Regions from separate parts of the Lysinibacillus sp. FSL K6-3209 genome, predicted to be linked through region 1. Evidence: riboswitches for the same ligand, from Rfam matches in the RefSeq annotation. Region 1 holds a riboswitch; each other region holds the start of a gene.

Evidence for each region. A riboswitch is a leader RNA that binds a small molecule or an ion and turns the genes downstream of it on or off. The one in region 1 is predicted to bind cobalamin.
Region 2: it holds a riboswitch for cobalamin, as region 1 does, so the genes downstream of both, MHH88_RS12245 (ribonucleoside-diphosphate reductase subunit alpha) here and MHH88_RS11500 (ABC transporter substrate-binding protein) in region 1, are expected to answer to the same signal.
Region 3: it holds a riboswitch for cobalamin, as region 1 does, so the genes downstream of both, MHH88_RS13125 ((2Fe-2S) ferredoxin domain-containing protein) here and MHH88_RS11500 (ABC transporter substrate-binding protein) in region 1, are expected to answer to the same signal.
Region 4: it holds a riboswitch for cobalamin, as region 1 does, so the genes downstream of both, cobT (nicotinate-nucleotide--dimethylbenzimidazole phosphoribosyltransferase) here and MHH88_RS11500 (ABC transporter substrate-binding protein) in region 1, are expected to answer to the same signal.

Annotation. Positions count from the first base shown of each region.
Region 1 is NZ_CP150264.1:2,400,748-2,404,430, reverse strand. It holds gene MHH88_RS11505 (translation factor GTPase family protein) at 1-1,275, opposite strand, end outside; cobalamin riboswitch at 1,455-1,641, shown strand; gene MHH88_RS11500 (ABC transporter substrate-binding protein) at 1,804-2,799, shown strand; gene MHH88_RS11495 (precorrin-3B methylase) at 2,838-3,512, shown strand.
Region 2 is NZ_CP150264.1:2,532,175-2,535,857, reverse strand. It holds gene MHH88_RS12255 (ECF transporter S component) at 1-95, shown strand, start outside; gene MHH88_RS12250 (hypothetical protein) at 92-778, shown strand; cobalamin riboswitch at 886-1,074, shown strand; gene MHH88_RS12245 (ribonucleoside-diphosphate reductase subunit alpha) at 1,235-3,448, shown strand; gene MHH88_RS12240 (ribonucleotide-diphosphate reductase subunit beta) at 3,461-3,683, shown strand, end outside.
Region 3 is NZ_CP150264.1:2,709,145-2,712,827, reverse strand. It holds gene cbiQ (cobalt ECF transporter T component CbiQ) at 1-304, opposite strand, end outside; gene MHH88_RS13135 (energy-coupling factor ABC transporter substrate-binding protein) at 308-580, opposite strand; gene MHH88_RS13130 (energy-coupling factor ABC transporter permease) at 582-1,328, opposite strand; cobalamin riboswitch at 1,470-1,654, opposite strand; cobalamin riboswitch at 1,911-2,091, shown strand; gene MHH88_RS13125 ((2Fe-2S) ferredoxin domain-containing protein) at 2,227-2,598, shown strand; gene cobJ (precorrin-3B C(17)-methyltransferase) at 2,602-3,683, shown strand, end outside.
Region 4 is NZ_CP150264.1:1,215,849-1,219,531, forward strand. It holds gene miaA (tRNA (adenosine(37)-N6)-dimethylallyltransferase MiaA) at 1-703, shown strand, start outside; gene hfq (RNA chaperone Hfq) at 811-1,041, shown strand; gene MHH88_RS05730 (rhodanese-like domain-containing protein) at 1,140-1,442, shown strand; cobalamin riboswitch at 1,556-1,731, shown strand; gene cobT (nicotinate-nucleotide--dimethylbenzimidazole phosphoribosyltransferase) at 1,841-2,896, shown strand; gene MHH88_RS05740 (trimeric intracellular cation channel family protein) at 3,283-3,683, opposite strand, start outside.

The DNA of each region.
Region 1 (3,683 bases):
ATGTTTGAGCGGTTCGAAATGTCCGTAACCAGTTACAGTCGTTGCAATCGTCTCCATATACAAAATTTGAGGCTTATCAAAGGTAATATCAAGTGAAAAGCGATTTTTTAAAACTTCAGCAAGTACTTCAAGTTGTATGACACCCATAATATGTACATGAATTTCTTGGAATTTTTCCTGCCAAACGACTCGTAACGACGGTTCCTCGGCTTCGAGTAAGCGAAAAATCTGTAAAATTTCCTTTATATGCTGTTGCCCTTCATACAGTACTTTTGCTTGTAATGTAGGCACAAGTTCATAAGGTTTAGGGATTATTGTACTTCCTAAAATGTCCCCAATCTTCGCTAGGCTAAGCCCTTTCACTGCAAAAATGTCTCCTGCTTGCACAGCTTGGGTTGTAAGAAAACGGCGCCCATTATACAACCTGATTTCTGTTATTTTTTCCGTAACATCGCCAAATGAAAAGTCATCGCGAGTATGCAATGTTCCTTGTAAAGCTTTTATAAAAGTTAAGCGTTGTGTGCCATCATGGCGAATTTTAAACACTTCTCCTTGAAAGGGTGCTTGAAGGTCGAAGTGTGTCTGTGTCAGGAGGGGTAGCTGTGATACAAATTCCTTGATTCCAATATCTTTTAAAGCAGCACCAACAAAGCAGGGAAATGCTCGCTCTTCTTTAATCATCTTTTGTAACTGTAACAGGCACGTTGAGGCATCGAGTGTATCTGTTAAAAAGGCCTCGAGAAGGTGATCATCGCGCTCGGCTAGCCACTCAGCAATATAGCTTTGTATAAAATCTTTACGTAATGGGGCATCGATTAACAGGATGTTGTCAGAACAATCCTTTTGTAGTTGGTTTATAACCGCATTGATATCCGCCCCTTCACGGTCTATTTTATTAATAAAGAAAAAGGTTGGTATATGGTATTGACGGAGCAACTGCCAAACTGTTTCTGTATGACCTTGTAAACCCTCTACAGCACTGACAATAATGATGGCGTAATCCATTACACGTATGGCACGTTCCATCTCAGGTGAAAAGTCTACATGTCCAGGTGTGTCAATCAGCGTATATGTATCATTTTCTATTTGCATCCGTCCTTGTTCCGCAAAAATGGTAATTCCTCGGGCTTGTTCAATTGCATGATTATCTAAAAATGTATCTTGATGATCGACTCTTCCACGAGATTGGATACTATTTGTGTGAAATAATAATTGCTCACAAAAAGTTGTTTTTCCTGCATCGACATGTGCGAGTACACCAATCGTTTTATACATAAAAAATCCTCATTTCTAATGTAGTCTCTATTCATTGTACCAGAATGATCGCTCAAACATTTCGTGACAAATAGTTCGCTTTCATGTTTAAATAGTGATAGTTTATTAACAAGTATCATTTATGGATTTTTTTGTGTGATTGAAATCAAAAATACCTTCTGCTAGTCTATTTTTATAACTAAAAACTGCTATATATTGGTGCAAATGGCTTTAGTCATTTGCTTAAAAGGGAAATCGGTGAAATTCCGATGCTGTCCCGCAACTGTAAATGGGGAGTTTATACAATAGTCACTGTAGTTGAACTATGGGAAGACGTATAAGCGATGAACCTAAGCCAGGATACCTGCCAATATGTATTTTTTACTTAACACCACGAGGATGGTGATAGTGATTGTTTAAATACCCAATGTATTTATCACTATGTCACCCTCTTGGAAACAAGGGGGTTTTTTTATGTGCTAGTAGCAAGGAAATCATTGATTTCTTCCTATACAAATCCAATTACATAATTAAAGGAGAAATGGAACCATGAACAAATGGAAAGGCATGTGGCTAGTTGTTGCCATTGCGATTATAAGCATTTTAGGAGCTTGTAGTGCGAAAGACAACTCGGAAAGTGCTACACAAAGTGAGCATATCGACCCTGCACAAAGCGAGGCGACAGAAGTAACCATTGACAATAATGGTACTACACAAGTTTATACAGAGGCACCTAAAAAGGCGATTAGTTTAAATCAGCATGTAACGGAAATTATGTTAGCTTTAGGCTTAGAAGATTCAATGGTTGGTACAGCCTATTTAGATGATAAAATTTATGAACCTTTACAAGCTGCCTACGATAAAGTACCAGTAATAGCAGAGCAGTACCCAACAAAAGAACAAGTGATAGATAGTGAAGCCGATTTTTTATACGCTGGATGGAAAAGTGGCTTTAGTGAAAAGGGTGTTGGTACACCAGAAGAATTAGAGACACTTGGTATCCACACATATTTACATCATTCTTCAAGTATAACGAAACCGACGCTAGATGATATTTTTATGGATATTCGCAATATCGCAAAAATTTTCCGTGTTGAAGATCGAGGAGAAGCATTAGTCGATCAAATGACAAAAGATGTTGATGCAGTGCGTGCAAAGTTACCGCAAGGAGAAAAGGAGCTACGTGTGCTTGTCTATGATAGTGGGGATAAGGAAGTCTTTACTGCTGCTCAAAATTTTATGAATGAGCTTGTCACTGTCGCTGGTGGTAAAAACATTTTTGGTGAAATTGAATCTGGATGGGCAACTGTCTCAAAAGAAGATACAGTAGAACGCAACCCGGAGGTAATTGTCGTGATTGATTATGGTTCTCAAAGTGCTGAAGACAAAATACATTTCCTGAAAAATGATCCTGCATTAAAGGAAACCGACGCTGTGCACAATGAGCGTTTTGTCATATTACCGCTTTCAGCTGCTTCAGAAGGGGTTCGTGCGGCAGAGGCTATCAAAATTTTGGCTAAAGGATTCTATCCAGAAAATTTTTAATAACTTTAGAGACTAGCGAGATTTAAGGAGAATAAAAAATGAATGCATTTCGTTCAAATATACCAGAACGTACATTTGAAAAATTAAATATAGATGGTCAATTTACTCGTCTCGCAATAAGTCCGGGTATTATTAATAAACATTATACACCCGAGCAATTTCAAAAAATAGCAGAAGTCGTAGGGGACAGTGGGGCCATTAAATATTCAGCATCCTATTGTATATTGTTGTCCATTCCTACGCGAACAGTTCAAGACGTTATAAGTGAACTGCAAGAAGTGGGCTTATATATTTCACCATCAGGCTCCATTGTTGCGTTCAAGGCTTGTGATTTTTGTGATGGAGAGCGAATGGAAGCGGCCGAGATTGCAGAACAATTATACATTGAGTTGCAGGGACAAAAGGTGCCATCAACATTGCGGTTAAATGTCAATGGCTGTGCGTCAGCTTGCTATAATGCTGTCTATGATGATATTGGACTTGTCTATCAAAAAGATAGCTTCGATGTTTATTTAGGGGCTATTCCAATGGGGGCAAAAGCACAGGCGGGGACATTATTTGCTAAAGGCGTTTCGGTGCAAAAAATAGCAAACTTTTTACAGCATATTATTGCGCTTTATCAACAACATGCACGTCCAAATGAGCCTTTCTATAAATTTTATCGCAGAACGAATACCGCCGAATATTGGCAAACAATGCATAATGTGAAATAAAGTAAGGCTATCCATGACATAGTTTGTATGCGATGACCGTATCGCTATCTATAATTATAGATATAGCCTATGGAGCGAAGAGTGGGAAGCAACTTGTAATTAAGTGTTAGATTGACGGATGTCAATTTAACACTTTTTCTTCAATTGGACATATATACCGACAGCTTAGTT
Region 2 (3,683 bases), 130 kb from region 1:
TTTTCATGGCAACTGTCATCAATTTATTGATTGTCGCTGTCGTGATGCCAATACTCTCGAAAGTGTTTGTTCGTAAGGCGGGGCGAGCAAATTGAGAAATGCAGTAAAAATAGGGAATCTGATTGTTACAACAGATAATGCTGCTGCCATCGGAGAAAAACCTCAAGATGTCGTATCGGCTCCGGATACATTAACGGCCTATTTAACTGGGCGCGTCACTTTTCTAGAACAGCTTGCAGGCGATGCTCTACCCAGTCATATTATTCTTGCCAACTTTTCAGGTGATGAGGCGTGGTCTCGTTATGTCGTAGGACTTGCGCAAGTTTTTGAAGAAGCAGGTCTACCATGTCCACCTGTAAATGGCAGTTCAGAATCCAATATGCCGACAGTGCAATCGGGATTATCTGTAACCATGTTAGGTGAAATACAAACAAGGTCGCCATTTGTTCGTGACAACCTGATTTGGTATACGTATGGACTGCCACTCGTTGGCAATGAAGTGCTTGCGAAGCCTGAAGATGTGGCCCAACTACAACCCATTTACCAAGCTTGGCGCGAGGAAATTGTGCAACAAGTTTGGCCGGTAGGTTCTCAAGGCTTACAAGCAGAATTTTCAAGACTTTTTGGGCAGCAACAAATTAAAAGTTCGTTGGATGTAGGAAAAACAGCAGGCCCATGTGCGGTAATTTTACTAGGAATCAATCCAGAAAAAGAGCAACTGGCACAAAAAATTTTTACTAGAAATTTTGAGAAACTGCGTAAAACTGCATTGGAATAGGGCTTGCTTCGAGCAAAAGTAGCGTTTACGAGAATACAAGGGGCAAAACGCCTATTGAAACGTTAAACACAATATGTTAGATTTGTTTAGGAGTTAAAACACTATATATAGTATATTGGACAAGCGGTACCAGTATGGTTTAAAAGGGAATTCGGAAATAGAGATATCTAAAGCCGAAGCTGTCCCCGCAACTGTAAGTGCTGACAAATAATTAGGATGCCACTGTGAAAGAACGGGAAGGCAATTATTTGAAGGAAGCATGAGCCAGGAGACCTGCCGAGTTGTTCAAGACAGCAACACATCTTCGGGGATTGAGAAGTGGAGGCGAGAGATTTGTCCACTTCGATGTGTACATGTCCTTCATTTCCATTTCCGATTTTACAGCGATTACGCAACCGAAACATGGTGTGTAATCGCTTTTTTGTGTGCGCTGATAGAAAGGGAGAGAATGGGAATATGACAATTCAAATCGAACAACAGATGGCTAAGTTAAAGAAAAGTTACACAGAGGAGGAGCTTGAAAGCTTTGTAAGATTATCGGATAGATGGCTACGAAAAAATGACAATGCAACATTTGAAGCTTGGGCGGATGCGATGATTTTACAAACACTTAGTCTTATTGATGAGGAAGAGCCATATTGGACATTTGTTGCTGCCCAAATTTACTTAGAAAAATTGTATGATCAATTTGCTACCCGTCGTGGCGTTGGGGTGGAAGATGTCTATAAGGTATTTCCGGAGCAACTTGCTCGCTATACCGAGGCAGGGCTTTATCATGACTGTTTAACGACGAAGTATAGTGAACTAGAGCTAGTCGAGCTTGCGTCTTATCTTGAACAGAGTCGTGATGAACTGTTTACGTATATCGGATTAAAAACGTTAATGGACCGCTATGTTGTGCGTGATTATACAAAAACACCTGTAGAATTACCGCAAGAGCGTTGGATGGTCATTGCAATGACATTGATGCAAGATGAAACGGAAAACCGCTTAGAAAAAGTACGAGAATCGTATTGGGCGATGAGTAATTTATATATGACGGTTGCAACACCGACATTGTCAAATGCCGGAAAAACACATGGCCAGCTTTCAAGCTGCTTTATTGATACGGTAGATGATAGTTTACAAAGTATTTATGATACGAACACAGATGTTGCAACATTATCGAAATACGGGGGCGGTATAGGCGTTTACATGGGAAAAATCCGTAGTCGCGGCTCCTCTATTAAAGGGTTTAAAGGCGCATCTAGTGGAGTACTGCCTTGGATCAAACAGCTCAATAATACAGCGGTGTCAGTGGATCAGCTTGGTCAACGCCAAGGCGCAATCGCTGTTTATTTAGATGTTTGGCATAAAGATGTCTTTACGTTTTTAGATTTACGTTTAAATAATGGAGACGAACGATTACGCGCGCATGATATTTTCACTGGTTTATGTTTACCAGATATTTTTATGGAAGCAGTCGAAGCGCGTGGAGAGTGGCATTTATTTGACCCACATGAAGTACGTGAGGTAATGGGCTTCTCACTCGAAGATTGTTATGATGAGCAAAAAGGACAAGGCTCTTTCCGAGATAAATATGCGTCGTGCATTGCCAATCCACTATTAAGTCGAGAAGTGGTGCCGGCAATCGATATTATGAAGCGTATTATGCGTTCACAGTTGGAAACAGGTGTACCATTTATGTTTTACCGCGATGAAGTAAATCGCATGAATCCAAATAAGCACGAAGGGATGATTTATAGTTCAAATTTATGTACTGAAATTTTCCAAAACATGTCGCCAACGCAATTCGAATCCATTACGTTAGAAGATGATGTGATTGTGACACGTCGTAAGCCTGGAGATTTTGTTGTATGTAATTTATCTTCTGTCAATTTAGGGAAGGCTGTTCCGGCTGGTGTGTTAGAGCGTTTAATACCGATTCAAGTGCGCATGTTAGATAATGTCATTGCCTTAAATACTATTCCTGTGAAACAAGCGGAGCGTACTAATGCTCGTTATCGTGGAATTGGGCTAGGGACATTTGGTTGGCATCATTTACTTGCCTTGAAGGAAATTCAATGGGAGTCGGATGAGGCAGTTGACTATGCTGATAAATTATACGAGCATATTGCATACTTAACGATTCGTGCATCGAGTGCACTTGCGCGAGAAAAAGGTGCTTACCCATTATTTGAGGGCTCTGACTGGCAAACAGGTGCTTATTTTGACAAGCGTAGCTACAACAGTGACAAGTGGCAAGCATTGCGTGCGGATGTCGCGAATTATGGAATGCGCAATGGGTATGTAATGGCAGTAGCACCAAATTCATCGACATCCATTTTGGCAGGCAGTACGGCAACGATTGATCCGATTTTCCAAAAGAGTTACTCCGAGGAGAAAAAGGATTACAAAATTCCTGTTACAGTACCTGACTTATCACCCGTAACGACTTGGTATTATAAGTCTGCTTACTTTATTGATCAAAACTGGACGATTAAACAAAATGCAGCACGTGCCCGTCATATTGACCAAGGCATATCGCTTAATTTATATGTGCAAAATACGATTCAAGCAAAAGACTTACTCGCTTTACATCTTAATGCTTGGGCAAGTGGCGTGAAAACGACTTATTATGTGCGTTCAACATCCGTTGAATTGCTAGAATGTGAGTCTTGTGCGAGCTAGGAGGAATAGAAAATGACAACAATTACGAAACGAAAAATGATGGATAAGGAGGCGCCAAACCGTTCGACAGCCATTGTGAACGGGCGCTCTTCTAATATTTTAAACTGGGATGATGTGCGTTTTAGTTGGGCGTACCCAAAATATAAAAAAATGCTTGGGAACTTTTGGACACCTTTTGAGATTAATATGAGCAATGATGTCAAACAATTTCCAACTTTATCAGCGGATGAACAGG
Region 3 (3,683 bases), 310 kb from region 1:
TTAGCGAAAACGTCCATAGATGCGCCGGCAAAATACTAGCAGTAGGTGCAATCGAAATCAAAATAGATAGTAAACTGGAGAGCAAGAAAAAACTCGGTAAAAGCAGTAGTTTTGCATAATATTGTAAAGGAATTTTTGCGCCTAAAATGATAAAAGCACTCATTACAAGAAATGTAATGAGTGAAATTTGTTCATCTCTCATGATAAGCGACAATAGCAACAACCCAAGGGAGAACGTCATTTTTTCTAACGGATGAACGGACGCTAGTTTATTCATATAAGCATACTTATCAATGAGTAACATCGTTTAACCTTCTTTATGCTTACCGCGCATATAGCCCACGAAATAGCCAATAAAACCAGCGCCAATAGCGGCTTGTAAGACGAATAATAGACTTTCAATTTCACCACTTGGTGGCTCCCATAAGCTTTCAAACCATGGTTCGTAGTCTTTGTTTATTTCACCAATGGCTGCTTCAGCTTCACCGTCAGCACCGCCGAATTCAGCGCCTTTTTGGATGAATAGAGGGATGATTGCTAAAAGTATCACTATAGCTAGTAACAGTAAATTTTTCTTCATGTTAATGTGCCTCCTTTGCAGAGAAAACACGTAAAGCTTTTAATTCGCTTACATTGTATTTTTTTAAGAAATTCATCACAATGACAGTTAAAATCCCTTCACTAATTGCTAGTGGAATTTGTGTTAACGCGAAAATACTAGCGAATTTTGTGAATGAAGCCATAAAGCCTCCTACTTCTGAAGGGAAGGCAAGTGCAAGTTGAACGGACGTGACAATATATGTACCTAAGTCCCCAAGCATTGCTGCAAAAAAGACAGCGAGAGAAAAGGATAGACCGATTTTTTGAGCGCCTTTAAAAACAGCATACGCAATCATTGGTCCTACAATCGCCATGGAAAAAGCATTTGCGCCAAGAGTGGTAATGCCACCATGCGCTAAAAGTAACGATTGGAATAATAAGACGATTGTCCCAATCACACTCATTGCTAATGGGCCAAACAGGACTGTGCCAAGTCCAACACCAGTAGGGTGTGAGCAACTGCCCGTAACAGATGGAATTTTTAATGCAGATAAGACGAATGCAAATGCCCCTGATAGCCCTAAAATCATTTTCGTTTCAGGGTTTTCATCAATTGTTTTGCGAATTGAGCGTAACCCTAAAATAATAAATGGAATTGAAATAATCCACCAAAATATCGCCCATTCAATCGGTAAAAATCCTTCCATGATATGCATGGCAAATGCTTGTTTTGGTACTAGTAAAAATGCTAGTAGGAAGTAACTAAGTTTCCAAAAAGATAATTTCAAAATCTCTCCTCCTTAAATCAAAATTTTTGAATGTAGCGTGCGCAATAAAAAAGCACTTCTCCTAATTTAGGAAAAGTGCATAGCTGAAAAAGCAAATAGAATCATCATCTGCCAAGCCGCACACCTATCCTCGTAGGTTGAAACGATCACGTTTTTTTCGGCAGGTCTCCTGGCTTTAGTTCAACGTTTTATAGGTCTTCCCGTCCATTGGACAGTGACATTCTCTATAAAACTCCCTAGTACAGTGGCGGGACCGCGCCGGACTTGAACCGGCTTCCCTTTTAAGCGAAATGGCTACACTTCGCACCGAAAAAAGATGAAATTGTGAGATTTCACGACACAGTGTAACATGTTTTTCCATTCACAAGCTATCTTTTTTTATAAAAAAATTTTTTTTGTTATTTGACATTCTAGAAAATTCAGATAAATATAAGAGAATAGCTGTCGCTTTCAATGAATTACTTGTTGAAATTTTATTAAAAATCTAATAAATGAAAAAGAAATGTTGAAAAGTATTAAAAAAATAGGCTATGATAGAGACAGTTTTTCAATTCTTTTTAAAAACATACAGCTTTTTAATTTAATATAAATACATCTATAAGTGCTCGATATATTTCGAGATAATAGGGAAATCGGTGTAAATCCGATACAGCCCCCGCTACTGTAATAGCTGATGAAATCGCAATGCCACTGAAAACTTGGGAAGGCGCGAGAGTAAAAGGAAGCTTAAGTCAGGAAACCTGCTTATTGATGGCATGCAAACTTTTCGGAGGGAGAAGTGAAGCGAGAGCGGATACGTGTATATTCGTTTTTATTTTGGCTTCTACAAAACCTTGACTCTTCGATATAGAGTGAAGGTTTTTTCTTTTTCCTAAAAGTAAATGAGGGGAGAAAAGCAATGACAACTTGGAACTTAGAGGGAATGAAAACGCATCTTTTTATTTGTAATGGCAGTAGCTGCATGAAAAAAGAGGCAGAGGAAATTACCCTAGCAATACGAGATGAAATCGAAAAATTAGCACTTGATAAGGAAATACATACGACAAGAACGCGCTGTAATGGCAGATGCAAAGATGCCTGTGTTGTCATCGCTTATCCACAAGGAAATTGGTATCGTGTGCCATCGGTTGAACACGGAAGAACACTTGTACAAGATTTAAACCATGATTCTTTACATAGTGAACATGTTTTTACGCTGAAAGAAGGTACATTACAGCGTACACCACAAACAACAGCCATTAAAGGCATCGACAAGGTGAAAGAGGGGTAAAAAATGGCGCAAAAAGGAAAGATTTTTGTTGTGGGCTTTGGCCCTGGTGATTTTAACCATATTACGACTCGTGCTGTGGAGGCACTGCAACAAAGTGAATTTATCATTGGCTATAAAACGTATGTTGAGCTTATTCAAGATTTAGTTAGTGCAAAGTCGATTGTTAGTACGGGCATGACAGAAGAAGTTTCACGAGCGCAAGAAGCAGTACGTCAAGCGGAAGCTGGCAATATTGTATCCGTTATTTCAAGTGGAGATTCGGGTGTATATGGGATGGCGGGGCTTGTCTATGAAGTACTGATTGAGCTTGGTTGGACAGAAGCAACAGGTGTTGAAGTCGAAATCGTACCAGGTATTTCAGCTATCAATTCCTGTGCAAGTTTACTAGGTGCACCGATTATGCATGACTCTTGCACCATTAGTTTAAGTGACCATTTAACGCCATGGAATTTAATCGCCAAGCGTGTGGAAGCAGCGGCTATGGCAGATTTTGTCATCGCTTTATATAATCCGAAAAGTGGTCGCCGTACACGTCAAATTGTCGAAGCCCAGCGGATTTTACTTGAATATCGCTCGCCTGATACGCCTGTAGGTCTTGTCAAGAGTGCCTACCGAGAGCGTCAGGAAATTACGATGACGACTTTAGCGGAGATGCTTGAGCATGATATCGGCATGTTAACAACGGTTATTATCGGCAATTCTTCGACGTTTTTCTATGATAATAAAATGATTACACCGCGAGGCTATCAGCGTAAATATACGCTCGGGGAAGAAAAACAGCCTTTACGTCCTCATCAGCGTTTAAGAGAAGAAAATGAACCGTGGGCAATGAACCAAGAAACAGGTACTGCAAGCCATGATTTTGCGGCAGATCCAAATGCAGGACGGATGAAAAGTAATATTGCCATTACACCTGTATCAACACCGACAAAATCGTCTTTAGAAATGGCAGCAACAGCACTTGCAATGGTGCAGGGGACAACTGTAACAAAAGCCACACCAAAGCTAGTTCAACAAAAAATGGAGTCAATTTTTGAACTAGCTGTTAGCCCTGGGGTAGCAAATAAATTTTTTACACCACAGCA
Region 4 (3,683 bases), 1.2 Mb from region 1:
GGAAGGTGTGCCACATCACTTATTAAGCTTCAAAGAGCCAACGGAATCCTTTTCAGTAGCGGAATATCAAGCGTTAGTACGGTCTAAAATTAGTGAAATACAGGCGCGTGGTAAGCTACCAATTATTGTTGGAGGATCTGGCCTATATGTACAAGCAGTCCTTTATGATTTTCAATTTACAGAGGAGCAGGTTGATGATGTAGCGCGTAAAGCTTATTATGAGGAGCTAGAAAAGTTAGGTCCAGAAGCTATGCATGCAAAGTTAGCAGCACTTGATCCAAAAACTGCTGAAACGATTCATCCAAACAATACAAGACGTGTAATTCGAGCTTTAGAAATGATTGAATTAAGTGGTGTTTCAAAGGCGTCAGAGGAACACAATCGAGGAGAAATCCCATTGTATCGCCACTTAATTATAGGGCTTGGTCAAAATATGTCCCGCGAAGAACTTTATAATCGCATCAATCTACGAGTAGATGTCATGATGGACAAAGGGCTACTGCAAGAAGTTCAGGGACTATGGCAGCAAAATATTCGTGGTGTACAGTCGATCCAAGCGATTGGCTATAAGGAATTGTATGATTACTTAGATGGTCGATGTACATTGGAAGAAGCAATCGAAAATTTAAAGCAAAATTCTCGACGCTATGCGAAAAGACAGTTGACTTATTTTCGCAATAAAATGGATATTCACTTTATTTGAAAAGACTAAAAACTTTAATAATTTCTAAAAATTACTAATTGATAAATTGGTATAACATGCTACTATAGGAATGAAGAGGTAGAAAGAGAGTAGGGGAGGCGCATTCTATGAAATCAATCAATTTGCAAGATACGTTTTTGAACCATCTACGTAAAAACAGTGTTTTTGTAACTGTGTTTCTGTTAAACGGGTTCCAGTTAAAAGGAACTGTGAAATCCTATGATAACTTTACAGTATTATTAGTAGATGCTGAAAGTAAACAGCATCTCATTTACAAACACGCAATTTCTACATTCGTTCCAGCAAAGCAAGTCGAATTTTTAGAGGTAGAAGAATAAATAAAGTAAATAGAAACAGTTAGTGTTACATCACTAGCTGTTTTTTTTCGTTCACGCTATAATGTAATAGGAAATTGATATATTGGAGGATTTTATAGATGAAATCGATGGATACAACACAATTATTAGAACGATTAGATGCAAACGAAGACCTTTACATTATTGATGTGCGAGAAGACGATGAAGTAGCACAAGGTGTTATCCCTGGTGCGCAACATATTGCACTTGGGACAATCCCTGAGCGCTTGGATGAATTAGATACGACTAAACCATATATTATCGTTTGTAAAGCAGGTGGACGTTCTGCAAATGCTTGTGCATACTTAGAAGCACAAGGCTTTGACGTAACAAACCTTGAAGGTGGCATGCTTGCTTATGATGGAGAATTAGAATTTAAATAAGAAGATATATCGAGGTATGTAACAGGTCAGCTTGTTAAGTACCTCGTTTTTTAGTGGACTAAAATGCGAGTATCAATATTGACACTAAAAACACTTTGTCGTAAATTTAAAGTAATTACATAAAAGCATTAGGTGCCCACTTTGGGAGAATAGGGAATAAAGTGAAAATCTTTAGCGGTCCCACCACTGTAAAACGGAGTTTTATAGAGAATACCACTAGCATAGCTGGGAAGGTTCTATAAGATGTTGAAATTGAGCCAGGAGACCTGCCTAATTGCTTCGGATGATATAGATGATGGAAAAGTCTGTAGTTTATTTGTTATGAAATAAACTACAGGTTTTTCCATTTTTTTATTTCAATCTTTATGTAATAGGCTATTTAAAAAGGAGAAATGAACATGAAATTATTACAACAAACACTTCAACAAATTCAACATGCCAATAACGAAATGATGGAAAAAGCAAGAGAATATATAGATTCTCTTAGCAAGCCACCGAGTAGCTTAGGAAAACTTGAATCACTGGCTGTACAATTGGCTGGTATTACAGGAGAGCTCTATCCTAAAATTGATAACAAAGCAATTATTGTCTGTGCAGGCGATCACGGTGTGTGTGATGAAGACGTAACATCCAATCCGCAAGATGTAACATTTCTTCAAACATTAAATTTTCCAAAAGGGATAACAGGAGTTTGTGCTATTGCAAACATAACGAATGCCAAAATTGTGACAGTGGACGTAGGGGTAAAACAGGATATTCCGCTCGATGCGGGTGTTATAATGAAAAAAATAAAATACGGGACGGATAACATGGCAAAAGGTCCAGCCATGACAAGGGAAGAAGCCATTCAATCAATTGAAGTAGGAATTGAAGTAGCTACGGCCGAAATAGCACAAGGAGTTAATGTACTTGGTACAGGTGAAATGGGGATTGGTAATACTACACCAAGCGCGGCTATCTTATCTGTGCTTCATGCGTGTCACCCACAAGAAGTGACAGGGTTCGGTGCAGGAGTTGGATCAGGAGGAATTGCGCATAAAGTTCAAGTCATTCAAAACGCCATTGCCTTAAACAAACCGAATCGTCATGATGCGATTGATGTGCTTGCAAAAGTGGGTGGGTTAGAGATAGGTGCGATGGCTGGTGTAATTCTGGCGGCTGCTGCCAATCGTAAGCCCGTTGTAATTGATGGCTTTATTTCGACAGTCGCTGCTCTTATCGCTTATGAATTAGAACCGAAAGTCCAAGATTATATTATTCCTTCCCATGCCTCTGAAGAACCGGGGGCAAAAATTGCTGCTAAACTGCTAGGCGTGGAGCCAATGCTTCATATGAACATGCGATTGGGAGAAGGTTCTGGTGCAGCATTAGCCTTTCCAATTCTAGATGCAGCTTGCTCAATGGTGAGCAACATGGCGACATTAGCTGAGTCTGTCGGGCTGGTAGAGAAGTAATCATTTGTTAAGTGCCGATCGGGAAAAATCTTAGCTAAACATATAGAGCGTAATCGTCTATAGCAAAAAAGGAAGCTGGGATATTTAAGGAACAGAGGAAAGATGTTGGTAAATTTTCGCTATTATGGGGACTTGTCCGTTATTGCGAAAAAATAGAAGTATTCACTAGTTGTTTGTAGCGAAGGCGGTGACTCCTGCTTTGAACGCACACACTGTAAGATGCGGGCATTCCGCGCGTTAGTGAGGGTTGCGGCTTACGTGTGTACCCGCAGAAAGCACCGCCGAAGCGGACAACAACGGCGTAGCAAAAAAGTGTTAGATTGATGGCACTCAATCTAACACTTTTTCTCTTTTGTCCCAGCAGCTTTCTGTTTTTTTAAAGTCTCTTAAGCTCGATTCAATTTTCGCAAAGGTAAGCGCCATTTCTTCATATATGAAAGAACTCGTAAAATTGTAATTACCCCGAATAACACGTATAAAAAGATATCCCCTTCTAGTAATTCCAATCCAATAAGTAGACCAGCAAGTGCTGCCCAGACACCGTAGATTTCATCACGTAGCACGAGTGGCTTACGTCCTGCCAATAAATCACGCACTATTCCACCACCGGAACCAGTTAAGACTGCGGCTACAATAACCGCACTAATTGGCATATTGAGCTTCACTGCATATAATGCCCCTTGTATAGCAAAAGCCGATAAGCCGATGGCATCTGTAAAATTGCCCCAACGATGCCAATGCTGTATAAGATGATGCGGAAAAATAAAAAATATCGTAATGGCAGCGA